Regions from separate parts of the Methyloterricola oryzae genome, predicted to be linked through region 2. Evidence: riboswitches for the same ligand, from Rfam matches in the RefSeq annotation. Region 2 holds a riboswitch; each other region holds the start of a gene.

Region 1 (4,228 bases), on a different contig from region 2:
GACCTGCCCTTCGTCAACTACAACGACATCAACGGCAATTCGGTGACCCATCGAATTGGCTATGGCGGTCATACCAAGAACTTCCAACTGACCCTCGCCGCCGCCCCGGTGCCCCTCCCCGCGGCCGCCTGGCTCTTCGTCAGCGGCGTGACCGGACTCGGACTCCTCAGCCGCATCAGAACACAGCTTCCGGCGCGAAAGTCATGTGGCGCTGGACTGGCGCGAAAGAACGTCGCAACCCCTGAACCAGAGGGCGGGGGGATAAGGCAGTTTCCTCTGGGGTTCCAGAGATTTCCCGCACAGATACGGCATTTCCCGCAACTCCCTGAAGCCATATTGATCCAACCCATTGTTTTAACTAGAAGGCATCAATCTTGCGTTTCAATTTGTGGCCAGGACCGTTCAACCCCTGGCTACGCCGTTTCTGTATGGTGGGCACCCCGGAGAGTTCGGGCGTGGGTTTGCTGGAAGGATGTGCGGCAAACCGGAGGGTAGGCGGGCTTTGGGAGGGAGCCACCTGCACTTCATGCGCTAAGGACAGGCAGCCATCAGAAAAAAAAACGGGGCGGCGGCCTTGCCACGCCTTGAACCAGATCATCTTCACCATGGCCTGGTACAAGTAATCCGCCCCGGCGCCACTCAAATGCACAAAAAGTATAGGAGAACCTTTCCAATGACAGCGAACAAGAGGGCCACCAAGTGGCTCACACTGGTCCCGCTGCTAGCGGCAGGGGCCGTGGCGCAAGACGCCATGGCTTATGCACCGCCGGCGGGACTTGGAGCCGGCGACTTCCCATTGTTGGGTGGCATCTCCGGCAACGTCCCGGATGCCGGAGCGCCCAACTTCTTCACCGGCGCCAACCTCACCTTCTCCAAGGTTTCGGGCGGTTACCGGCTGACTGGCACGAAATCCGGTTCGACGTTCACCTTTAACGAAAATTCCAGCACGGGCTGGAATGTTACCAACGGAACGTTCGACTTCAGGGCGAACTTTACCAGCGCTCTCGGATTGCCTGTCTTTAGTTCGAACGGCAGTTATGTGAGCATCAAAGGCAAGATCCCGGGCTACAGTGGATCAGGATCAATCACCTATGACGGAAGCACCGCTTCCGGCTTCCAGAGCACGAATGTCACAACCACGACCGGGCAGCTCTATCGGGCGGACCTGATCGACCTGGGCGCGGACCTCAGCCCGATCGGCCTCGGCTTTACCACCGACGCCAGCGACGATTGGGGTTGGGCCAGCCAGCTCATGACATCCAACGAAAGCGTGTGGTTCTACCTGATGGGCAACACCACCTTCGGTGGCAAGACGCACAGCACGTCCATCTGGGATCGGTGCCTGCAAGAGATCGCCTCCAATCGGAAGAGCTCTTGGAGCATCAGCTTCAATAACGTCGGTTCCGTCACCACCGTGCCGGTGCCTGCGGCTGTTTGGCTGCTAGGCAGCGCCCTGGCTGGCATGGGGGTATTCGGACGCCGCAAGGAAAGACTGACCGCCTGAGGCTGAGGCGCGTCAGCCCCTCCGGGGGTAAAGGCAGAGCTTGCCGCCCGTGCAGTCTCCGTGAGCTGCACGGGCTTTTCTTTAGTGGCGCCGGCCTTCGGAGTTATTATCCCGGCTCTTAATGGCCGGGTTAATGCAGGGCACGGATGCCACGGCGCGGCCAGAGGCCGCGTCAGCCAAGTCAGGCGCGTACCGACATTGGCGTCGGCCCGAAATACTTGGAGGGTATTTTTGGGCCTGATCAATAGGGGGCCTCCTCGGACGCCAGGCCTCAGAATTGTTCTCTCGAACCCCTCCCTTCATCCACGGGATTAAGTGGCGTAAGCCGGACCTCTTCAAGCCCTCCTTTCGCAGCTGACCAATCAAATCAATTGGCTAAGGCAATTCCCGGCATTCGGAGAAATAACGCATAGATTCAGGCATATGCCTCAGAAGCTGACTAAGCGATCAGCTTATGTCATTGATTACTATATACGGCACAAAACCTGCTCAATGATGTCGACTGCGACGTGACAGGTAGCAGCCAATGCGTTCTTTTGGAGTGGACGCCAATCGGAAAACGGCTGGCGGGTTTATCTGATGGACGGACAGGTGAATCGGAGAATGCGCGATGCCCCGGATGGCATTGCGCGTGACTCTAAGCACATGGAACCGCAACTCCGAGGGCGCAAGCGAAGAGCCAAAGCCACACCCGCCGCGAGGCGGAGTCGGAAAGTCCCAGGATCTTGCCTCAAGACAGCCGGACTGCCTCTTCCAGTCGACACGGCCTGCCGGTTTCTTGCGGGCCACATAAAGCTATAACTTGAGGCGAACGAATGAAAAGTCATACCTTAACAAGAGCGATCTCTATGAGCCTCGCAGGCGCCGCCCTATCGCTCGGCGCCGCGTCCAATGCGATGGCTCATACCATGTACAATTCTAATGGCGCTTACACCAACCCCACCCACATCGCGAATGGCACGGATGGAGGCGTCAACGGGACCGATGGATGGGTTTCTGCCGGAGGCTGGGTAGGCACGGCAGGCGGCGCGGCGCCCTTCGGCTCCGTTGGACTGGTCACGCATTGGGCGGGCCAACTCCATAGCCAGGGCGCCACCTTGGAAATCTCCTCCCAGGACGCCTTCGATCATTACGGAATCTGGGCGGATATCGACACGGCCAAAGGCGCCTGGAATGATAAAGGGCCCAACGGCGGGGTCGGTTCGCAGGGCTGGGGACACAATACCGATGTGGGCCTGCTGAAATCCGATGTCACCCAAAAGGTCACCATCACCCCATCCACCGTCGGTAACGCAGGCTGGAGCAATTTCGGCATCTCGGTATTCACCGGCATGGACACGGGATCGAGTTACGACCATCACGGCGGATGGAATGTTGGCTATCAGCCAGCCAGCTATTCGACACCGAACCCCACACCCGCGATGCAGAGCAACCCCCTGGGGACTACCGGCCTGACTTTCCTGACCTTCTCCGACAGCGGGGATATCACGTTCACGGCCCAGGCAGGACAAATTTACAGCATCCTGCTGGGCGGATATTCCGGCTCAGGCAATTTCGGACCCCATGCGGGCTATTCACTCAGCATCACCTCGGCTCCGGTCCCGGTTCCGGCGGCGGTCTGGCTGTTCGGCAGCGCCCTGGCTGGCCTCGGCGTGCTAGGGCGACGCAAGGAAAAAGCAACCGCTTAGGGAATCGCTCTCAGGGATGATGAAGCAAAGCCCGCGCAGCCCAGGTCGCGCGGGCTTCTTTACGCCTATGGGCGAGACACGCACTTGCAGCGTAGGCAAGTGTTCAACATGACATACTGTCTTAGCGTCCTGATTTGTGCCAGTCAGGTTGTCATGCGCGTTACCTCCCTGCATCTATACGAGCAACTTACCGAGGCCACCGATGACTGCCAAAGCCAAGATCATCACAGAGGACTTCGGCCAGTTGATAGAGCAATATCCCAACCAGCAGGACGTCGCCACCCAAACCCAGTTGCGTGAATCCGAACGTCTGCTTCAGAAAGGCATCACGGAAGTCGAGGTCAAGATCGCCGAAACGCCCTCGGACCTGGCTCGCTCGGTTGTGGGTGTCGGAATGCTGCAGACCTCGCTGATTACCGGCGTACTCCTGAAAGTCGCACACCTAATCTGAGCGATTCGGGGCAACGCCGCTTTCCAATGACTCCTGCAGCGCTTTCCGAGTTAACACAGCAAGCGGCCGCATAGATCGACCTGGCATCCGAGCGCGACATCGTCGCCACCACGACACTCCGCCCAGAGCTGTGAGCAATTCAAGCGTCGGAAGGCAATCAAAGCGCGCGGAATCCTGACCTTCCGGCGAGTGGTCGCGCAGTGCCCATCGGGCGCGAGCCCACGCCCAACGGACCGACGCGCTAGCTTATGCTTCAAACCTCATCATGCCAGCAATGTCCATCGCGCGACAGCAAGGCCGCCGAAGAACTGGGGCCCCAGGTGCCGGCCTTGTAGTGCTCGGGGCCCTTGGGGTCCGCGGCCCAGGTGTTGAGGATCGGCTCCACCCAGCGCCAGGCCAGTTCCAGTTCGTCCTGACGCACGAATAGCGCCTGGTTGCCGCGAATGATGTCGAGCAGCAGGCGCTCGTACCCTTCCGCGCGTCGCACCGTGAATTTACCCGCAAAGTTCAGGTCCAGTGAAACCGGCTGCAGTTCCATGGAATCCCCGGGCACCTTGGCATTGAGGTAGAGGCGGATGTATTCCT
Region 2 (4,228 bases):
TGACTCCATGGCGATGAGCCCCCCATCGCGGCAGCCATATTCGTTGGCAACCGGCGCGGCAAAGATCTCGCGGATCAACTGCCGCTGGTGCGGGTACAGCGTTTCGCCCGTCGTGTAGACCACCTTGAGCGATGGCAGGCGCAGGATTCTCCGACGGCTGCGCACATGGGCCGCCAACAGGCTCAAGCTGCTGGCGTAACCGTAGATGCAGGAGGGACGCCAGGCCTCGATGGCATCCAGATAGCCGTCCATGCTAGCCGCATTCATGGCGAATGCGTTGAGCATCAATTGATTCAAACTGCGGTCACGCAACGCGCGTACCGCGTCGCTGCGGCTCAGTTCGATGGGTGCTCCCCACAAGAGCAACTCCGGCTCGCCAAAGCGGTGACCCCACCATTCACGTGCGCGGAAGCGGCTTGCCATGTCCGCCGCCTGCCGCCGCTTGCCAAAATAGAAGCGCAATGGCGTTCCGCTTGAGCCGCCAGTGCTGTAGGGAATTGCGCCGCCCGGAGCCTGGTGCCACACCATGGCGTCGCGGTGGGCCGCCGCCTCGGCCTTGTCCATCGTCGGCAGGCGCCGTAACTCCGCGAGCAAATTCCGCGCTTCCAGATCGATTCCGGACGCCTGGATGCGGCCCGCATGCCACGGACTGTGATGGAGGGCGGACTGCAGCAGTGACCTGAGACGATCGGCCTGCAGTGCTTCGATTGCGTTGCGCGACAGCCATTGGCTTGCGCGCATCTGGCTAAGGAATGCAAGCGTAGGCCGGCGGAGCAGGCGCTCGTGCAAAGGCAACAGGATGTGGCGCGCGAGGGCGGACTGCACCTCAGCAGGCCCGTTCCGAAGGCATACGCTTCATCCCTCGCGCGTGTGGCAATTTGTCAGTTCGTGTCGAAGCCTTCCCGCCTGACCCGATCGAGAAAGCCCCGCGAGGCCTGTTCAATCATGTCCAGCACCCGCTCAAAGCCCTGGGGACCACCGTAATAGGGATCGGGAACCTCGCGTGTCTGCAGGGCCGGCGCGTAATCCAGGAAAAACTGCAACTTATGCGTGTGCGGCTTGGGACACATGAATCGAAGTGCGTCATAGTTTTCCTGATCCATCACCAGGATGTGATGAAACCTTGAAAAATCCCCCACAGCGACCTGGCGCGCACGCAGAGGACTGATGTCGATTCCCCGCGCCAGAGCTGCTTTCTGGGCGCGGTGGTCCGGTGGGTTGTTAACGTGGTAAGCGTGAGTGCCTGCGGAATCGATATGAAAAAAATCGGCAACACCTTCATCTTCGACCAGCTTGCGGAAAACGCCTTCCGCCGTGGGCGAGCGGCAGATATTGCCCATGCATACGAACAGTACCTTGATTTGCTCCATAAAGAGATCCGAATGAGATCAGTAGAAATGGTGCGATTGGGAGAAAGCAATTAGATCGTCCCAGGAATCGTGCCGTCAAGCCAGACGCTTGACACCCTTCCAAAGTCGCAGAAAGGCCCTGCTTGCGGTTCATTCTATAACTAAGTCACTCCCTTATCGCGCGCACCGGAAATACAACGCGGCAACAACCCTCAGGGCGCCAGCATTCTGAGCCAGATCCCACAGACTAAGTGATTTCCCACACTTTCGTCCAGTAATAGACTCATAAGCCATTGTTAAACCAGTAGCTGAATATGGCATAGCACATGCTTATGTAGCACCATGTCGTAAGCTGTTGCTCTCAGTTCCTCACTTATGACATTAGGCGTCACGACGCTGCGCTTCGGGAAAGCACAAGGACATAAAGGCTTATAGCCATGGATGGAAGTTGGACCGTCAGCAGGCAGGATGCCAATGCCACACTCGCCGCGAGGCGGGGCCGGAAAGCCACGGGACTTGGGCACCAAGCCAGCCGGGCTGCCTTCCATGTGATGGGGAGGACCGCGACACCACACCTTAGCGGGAGCGGGGCGCCGCGGACATCACTGCCTATGAAAAAAACCAACCACTCATAGCACAGTGACAAGGTAACTATACATGAACAAAAATAGAACTAAACTGGCCAAGGCCATCAGCATGGCTCTCGCCGGCTCCGCGTTATCCGTCGCGGCCATCTCCGATGCTTCGGCGGCCTCCACCACCATGTACAACACTTTCACCACAGCCGCGACGACCGCCACTGATGGCTGGACCCGAGTTTATGACGGAGCAGATGTGGACACTATCGCGACCGGTCCAGAGAGCCAGGGCAACAAAGGCACAGTCCTTCCTTGGCTCGGTACGACAGGCGGCGCTCTTCCGTTCGGGTACGGCGGATCATCGCACCTGAACTGGGCAGTTTCACTTGGAAGTGCAGGCGACTCCGCGGAAATTTCGGCTGCCGATTCCACCAAGTACAACTCCTCGCCTTACTACACCACTGCCGCCGAGATCGACACCGGCGGCGGTGCATGGCGTGACAACGTGACCCCAACCGGTTGGAAACACCAGACCGATATCGGTCTGCTGCAGTCCAATGTGACCCAGTTCGTCCACCTGAACCCGTCAACCTTGGGCGCCCAGAGCCCCACCTTCAGCCGGTTCGGAATCACCGTTTTCGAGGGTATGGACACCAATACCGGCAACTACAGCCACCATGGCGCCTGGAATAATCCCGCAGCGGGACGTCCGTATAACCAGGATAACCCGTTCGGCACAACGGGCCTCACCAACCTGAAATATTCGGATAACGTTGACGCCGTCAACGACTTCGTATTCCTGGCTGAAGCCGGCAAAATCTACTCCATCTATTTGGGCGGCGTCGACTTCTCCAAATGGAATACCGGGGTGGACAACTACAAGCTAGGCATCACCACCTCGGCCGTGCCGGTGCCCGCCGCTGTCTGGCTGTTCGGCAGCGCCCTGGCCGGCATGGGCATCGTCGGCCGCCGCAAGGAAAAGGCCGGCGTGACGGCCTGATTCCCCAACAGCAGGCCTCGTCCTTTGGAACCCGCCACCTTCAGGTCGGCGGGTTTTTCTTTCTCCCGCCCCGCTCAGACCAACCGCGGGGTCAGGTCCCGGTAAGCTCTACCCGGCACGCTGCGCTCAGGGCGAGGAACCCTATGGTTACTGACGCTTCCGCAGCAGAAACACATCCCGCGCCGGCCGCTCCAGCAACAGCCCATACTGCCGGGCGATCCAGTCGAAGCTCGCCTCCGCGTGGAAGCTCACATGGGTGGGATCGTTCTTGTATTGCCAGTTGACGAAGCGCTCGCGGCTGATCACCGGTTGCGTCATGATGCCCAGCCAACCGCCCGGCCGGACCAGCGCCAACATCTTTGCCCATTCGGCCGCCGGTTCGCGAAAATGCTCCACCACTTCCGTGCAGGTCAAAAAGTCGTACTGCCGCGACAAATGGCTTGAATCAGGCGCATAGATCGGATCGTAGGCGGCCACACGCATCCTCGCCTCCTGCAGCATCAGTCCCAAGACCGGGCCCGGACCACAGCCATAATCGAGGCCTTCCATGCCAGGCTTCAAGCGATCGATCAAAGGCTCAGCCAGCCGTGACAGGAATCGCCGGTAGCCTGCATCCTCGGGATGATTCCGATGCAGATCGTATTCCGTCTTCTCCCGCTCGAGCGATACATGGCTGGCCGGGTCCGCGAAGATCAGACGGCACTCGGGACACTCATGAAAGACGCGGTCGCGTTGCTGGAAGAATGCCGGCGCGCTAGTCGAACAGAGCGGACAGGGCAACTGGCTGAACGCTCCGCTCACGGCCCGGTCTCCTCACTATGGCCGGTCGAGCCTGGCATTGATCGCCGTGGCCGGGCCCTGGATCTCACTCAAGGCCGCCTCGAATCGGGCCGGCTGCGCATTGGCCGCCTTCGCGCTGGCCTCGTAGTCTCCATTGGCCTCCTGCACCACGCAGGTGATGTAGGCCTGGGCCCTTTGCTCGAATTTCCGCACCCGCTTGAGACTGGCGTTACAAGCCTCAGCGCCGCTCGATTCGATGGCGGACGGGACTGGCTCCTGGTCGCAGGCCGCGGCGCTCCAATGACCGCCCGACAGGATTCCGGCGTCTACCGACCAGGGCAGCGGCATAATTCCAAACAAGGGCACAAGATAAACAATCATGGTCTTGATCATGCTGAACTCCTCGCTGTTGCTAACCCGGCCCTTAGTGGCCGGGTTAACGCGGGGCCCGGATGCCCCGGCGCGGCCACAGGCCGTGTCAGCCAAGGTCGGGCGCTTACCGACATCGGCGTCGGCCCAAA
Region 3 (4,228 bases), on a different contig from region 2:
GGATTCCTTGAAGCAGGCTCAGGGTTCGCGGCGGCACGGGCCGCACAGAGGGAGGGTTTCAGGTGTAATGCGCCTTCCGCTGCAGCCAATGCCGCGTGGCACATCGCTTCTCATAGCGGGCTTGGGGTCTAAAACCCGGCGGCATTATGCCACTCCCGCGGGATTGTGCGGTGCAAGTGCAGTCGCCTTCGTTTGCGAGCGGTCGCCACCCCGGCGTCGCGCCGGGGCTCACGAAGGTTGATGCCGTTATGGCGCGCAATAGCTGGGCGCATAGGTGACGGGCACGGCGCCGCTCATTTTGCCGCCGAAATCGGCCTTCACGCTGCAGGCGACCGCTGCACTGTCGGCCGCGAAGACCGCGCGCCAGGTGTTGTCGCGGCGAACCTGGATGTCCAGGGCGATGGGCGTTCCGCTGGCCGCGTCAACGATAGTGATGCGGCGGGTTTCCCGAAGCTCACGGCGCTTGGAGGCCGAGAAGGCGGGAGAGAATTTCAGCCGTCCGGTGACGGTCAACAGGCCGCTGCGGGCCCGCCAGCGGGCGCGGTCGATGCTCAACTCGGGCAGCACGTCGCCGTCACGCACGCCCCAGGCGAAATAGTCCGTCGCATAGCTGGCGTTGGCCCCCTGAAATCCCTGGAAGTTGAAAAACCAGCTGTTGTCGGCAAGTGGCGCATAGGCGGCGTCGGACCAATAAAAGACGCCTATGCCCTTGAATTCGATGCCGCCGCTACTGACCCGGTTGCCATTGAGCAGGGTGCCCGGCGTGAAATTGGAGAAATCCACATAGTACAAATGGCCCATCTCACTGCCACGACAGCGGTAGCCGTGGGAGATGCCCAGTTCTTCGTCCTGCGTCAGGCAGGTCGGGTCGGGCTGCGGGATGTGCGGGAGGCGCCAGTCGCTGAACCCCCCGTAAGCCAGTTGATCGGCCCAGGCCATGGCGCCGTACCAGGTCATCTGGCCGGAGGCGGCCTTGAAGTCCTGCGGGGTGAGCGTTCTGCCGGCGACGCCGCCCTTGGCGTTGGCGGCGGCGACGATCTCGGCGATCCGGCTGGGGTTGGCGGCGAACTCGGCTTTGGCGTAATTGGCGCTTTGCAGCCAGGTGATGTTCTGGGCGTCGTCGTAGATCATGCCGTCGCCGCGGTCGTGCAGGGCGGCCTGGGCGGCGGATGCGGCGAAGGCGAGCACGAGCAGGGACGGCAGTCGCTTGTTGTTGTTCATGTTTGAAACTCCCGAAAGTTCGGCTTCATGGCGGCGCAGTGCCGGCTTGGCGTACTGCGGCCTTGGACAAAAAACTGCCCGCGCACGGGGCGCGGGCAGCGGGTCGACTCAGGGCTGCGGCCGTCCGTGGCCGCGGCGCGCTCAAGCCGAAGCTTTGTCCTTGCGGCGGCCGATGATGCCCATGCCCGCCAGGGCGCTGCCGAACAGCCAGACGGCTGCCGGCACCGGCACGGTGGTGGTGCTGATGGTGAGGGCGTAGTTCTTGCCATGGCTGCCGTCGGCGTTGGCGACGTTGGCATAGTTGCCGCCGATCCACAGGCTGTAGTATCCGGGCTGCAGGATGCCGGGGCCGTCGGTCACGCTGTTCCAGGTGATGCTGCTGGCATTGGCCGTATTGGCGTCGTGGTCCAGATAGCTGACGTTGGTCCAGGGGTTCTGCTGATTATTGAACGTGTGGTTGCCGTCATTGACACCGGTGGTCGACGCGCCGCTGAAGATGGTGAAGGCGGGCTTGAGGTCGCCACCGAGAACGCCACTGCTTTCATTGGGGCCATGCTTGGTGGCATCCGCCGCCGCGTTGGACAGGGTGATGGTTACCGGACTGGCCTGAGACAATGAGAACAGGATGTGGTTGGAGGTGTGGTTCCAGCCGATGCTGGTGCCGCTGCCGCCGGCGCAGGTGCCGGCCTGGCACCAGCTCAACTGGCCGACACCGTAGGCGGCATGGTCATAGACATAGCCGGTGGGTTCGCCGGTATTTGGGTCAAGGTGCAGCGAGCCCGGCATCATGGCGTCGTGCATGCCGTAGTTGGAGGCGGTGATGGTGCCAGTGGTGCCGTTCGGGGCCTGGTCGACATTGGTGAAGATGTGATGGTACTGCACACCGTTGCCGACCTGGGTGCCGCTGGTGGCGGTATTCAGTCCCACGCGCTGCTTGTTGAAGTTGATCGCGTTGTCCGTGGCGCCGACGCCGTTGACATTGACCAGGTGGTTGTAGCCGGTGAGGGCATTGACGGTGTTGAGGTTGCCGCCGTAGTCGACGATCGTGGCCGCCTGTGCATTGATGCCGGCCACCAGGGCCGCGCCGCCCACAGCCAGCGCAATAGAAGTTTTTTTCATCACGTATCTCCGTTCGCTAGTTGAATTATGCGTTGCTGGATGAACGGCCGGGGAACGTTCCGCGTCCCCGCTCCCGCCGTTCATGGGAGGCAGCTCAGCCATCTTGAGTCCCTCAAGATCGTAGCTTTCCGGCCCCGCCTCGCAGCGGGTGTGGCGAAATTGGGCTGGCGTCCCTGCCCGGCCCCCGTCCGTGAGGGCCGAAAAATCAAGCCGGAATTGGTTTGCCGAGGCTATTGCCCGGCGGTCGTCCCTGTTCCAGCGTCTAATAAGAGACACACTGACTCAGCACGTTGTGTGCCAATAATATGTGATTGATATATAGTGAATTAAATTGCTTTTACGCGGATAAAGTGCGGGAAATGACCCAGGTGACTCGGCTTATGCCATACGAGCTGAGCGCTTGCTTGGTGGGCGTTGATTCTGTGGGGTTCTTTCAGGCGGTATCCACCGCCAAAGGAAAGCGTGTTCTCTCGTTCCCACGCTCTGCGTGGGAACGCTGCTTTGGCGCTCTGCGCCGGGGGTGGACGCGGAGCGTCCGGGGATGGGCTCCGACGCGGAGCATGGGAGCCAGGGCAGGGTTGGTTCTCGTGGCCGCGCTCTGAATGGGAAAAGTGGCTTGGCGTTTCGCATTCTCTCGTTCCCATGCTCTGCGTGGGAACGCTGCTTTGGCGCTCTGCGCCTGGGGTTGATGCAGAGCGTACGGGGATGGGCTCCCACGCGGAGCCTGGGGCCCCCGGAAATGGGCAAAAAAATCCCGGAACCGTCGCCGGTCCCGGGTTGTTCAGAGTCACGAAGTTAACGCAGGTGGGAAGGGATTAGTCCTTGTCTTTTTTGCCCTTGTCGTGGTGGTGGTCATCGTCGCGCTCGCGCTTGGGCTCGTTGACGTGTACGAAGGTCCAGCGGGTGGTCTGCTTGGACTCGCCCGGCTTGTCGTCGGTGGCGGTGAAGTACACCTTGTAGGTGTTGCCTGCTTCAGCGCGGTCCGGCGTGTAGACCCAGGTGGCTTCCCACTTTCCGGTCTTCTTGTTGAAGAAGGTGTTTTTGATCTGGGCACCTTCGGGTCCTTTGTTGATGAAGAAGCGCACCTTGTCGCCATCCGGGTCCTGAGCCTGCAGGCGGATCTTCAACTGCTTGCCAGGATTCGCAGCGTACCAGCCAGCGGTCCAGTCAAACTGCGGAGCGCGGTTCTCCTGCGGCAGTGCCTTGACGTTGAGGGTGACCGTTTCCTCGGTGCTAAAGCCGTCCGTGTCGGTTGCTTTGAATACCAGGGTGTGCGGACCCGCATCGTCTGCGGTCGGCGTCCATTTGAACAGGGCATTGCCCTGGGCGTCGATCACCAGCACCGGTACCGCATGGCCGATCTTGCACTGGCTGCTGTCCCCTGATGTCGAAAGGCTTGGCGTCGTCGCGGCAGCAGTGGCCAGCAGCGTGTTTAGCGAACTCTCCTCACCCGAGTCAGACAAGGCGCTGCTCACGGTATCGGTCAGATCGCCGGCCAATTCGGCTACCGCTTCGTTGTCCAGGGTGGCGCTGACATCGACGGTCTGACCTTGCGGGTCCGTGCTCTTGACCAGCAGGCTGATTGACTCGCCAACATTGGAATCGCCATCGCCGCTGCCCGTAACTTCCAAGGTGGGTGAATCGGTGGGACCCGGAGTCGGGGTTGGTGATGCCGAAGGTTCGGGCGTGGGCGAAGCCGAAGGCGACGGACTCGGGCTTGCTGACGGTGCCGGAGAAGCGGACGGTGACGGGCTTGGCGAGGCCGAAGGCGATGGGCTCGGGCTTGTGCTCGGAGCCGGAGTTGCCGATGGGGCCGGGGTAGGCGTGGCTGGCGCAGGCGTCGGCGTTGCTGGTGTCGGAGTGGGCGTGGCCGGCGCAGGCGTCGGTG

What was found. Region 2 has a riboswitch for cyclic di-GMP ahead of EK23_RS21505 (VPLPA-CTERM sorting domain-containing protein). Riboswitches for the same ligand answer to the same signal wherever they lie in the genome.
Region 1: another riboswitch for cyclic di-GMP. It lies ahead of EK23_RS24255 (VPLPA-CTERM sorting domain-containing protein); the one in region 2 lies ahead of EK23_RS21505 (VPLPA-CTERM sorting domain-containing protein).
Region 3: another riboswitch for cyclic di-GMP. It lies ahead of EK23_RS16120 (VPLPA-CTERM sorting domain-containing protein); the one in region 2 lies ahead of EK23_RS21505 (VPLPA-CTERM sorting domain-containing protein).

What each region holds. Positions count from the first base shown of each region.
Region 1 is NZ_JYNS01000013.1:94,945-99,172, reverse strand. It holds gene EK23_RS23365 (hypothetical protein) at 1-495, shown strand, start outside; gene EK23_RS16095 (VPLPA-CTERM sorting domain-containing protein) at 674-1,504, shown strand; cyclic di-GMP riboswitch class I at 2,179-2,256, shown strand; gene EK23_RS24255 (VPLPA-CTERM sorting domain-containing protein) at 2,413-3,192, shown strand; gene EK23_RS16085 (hypothetical protein) at 3,395-3,643, shown strand; gene zwf (glucose-6-phosphate dehydrogenase) at 3,897-4,228, opposite strand, start outside.
Region 2 is NZ_JYNS01000002.1:292,012-296,239, reverse strand. It holds gene EK23_RS05070 (phenylacetate--CoA ligase family protein) at 1-825, opposite strand, end outside; gene EK23_RS05065 (low molecular weight protein-tyrosine-phosphatase) at 882-1,370, opposite strand; cyclic di-GMP riboswitch class I at 1,816-1,894, shown strand; gene EK23_RS21505 (VPLPA-CTERM sorting domain-containing protein) at 2,007-2,927, shown strand; gene EK23_RS05050 (class I SAM-dependent methyltransferase) at 3,075-3,728, opposite strand; gene EK23_RS05045 (hypothetical protein) at 3,744-4,100, opposite strand.
Region 3 is NZ_JYNS01000013.1:103,017-107,244, forward strand. It holds gene EK23_RS16115 (Lcl C-terminal domain-containing protein) at 247-1,221, opposite strand; gene EK23_RS16120 (VPLPA-CTERM sorting domain-containing protein) at 1,363-2,340, opposite strand; cyclic di-GMP riboswitch class I at 2,426-2,505, opposite strand; gene EK23_RS23980 (hypothetical protein) at 3,156-4,228, opposite strand, start outside.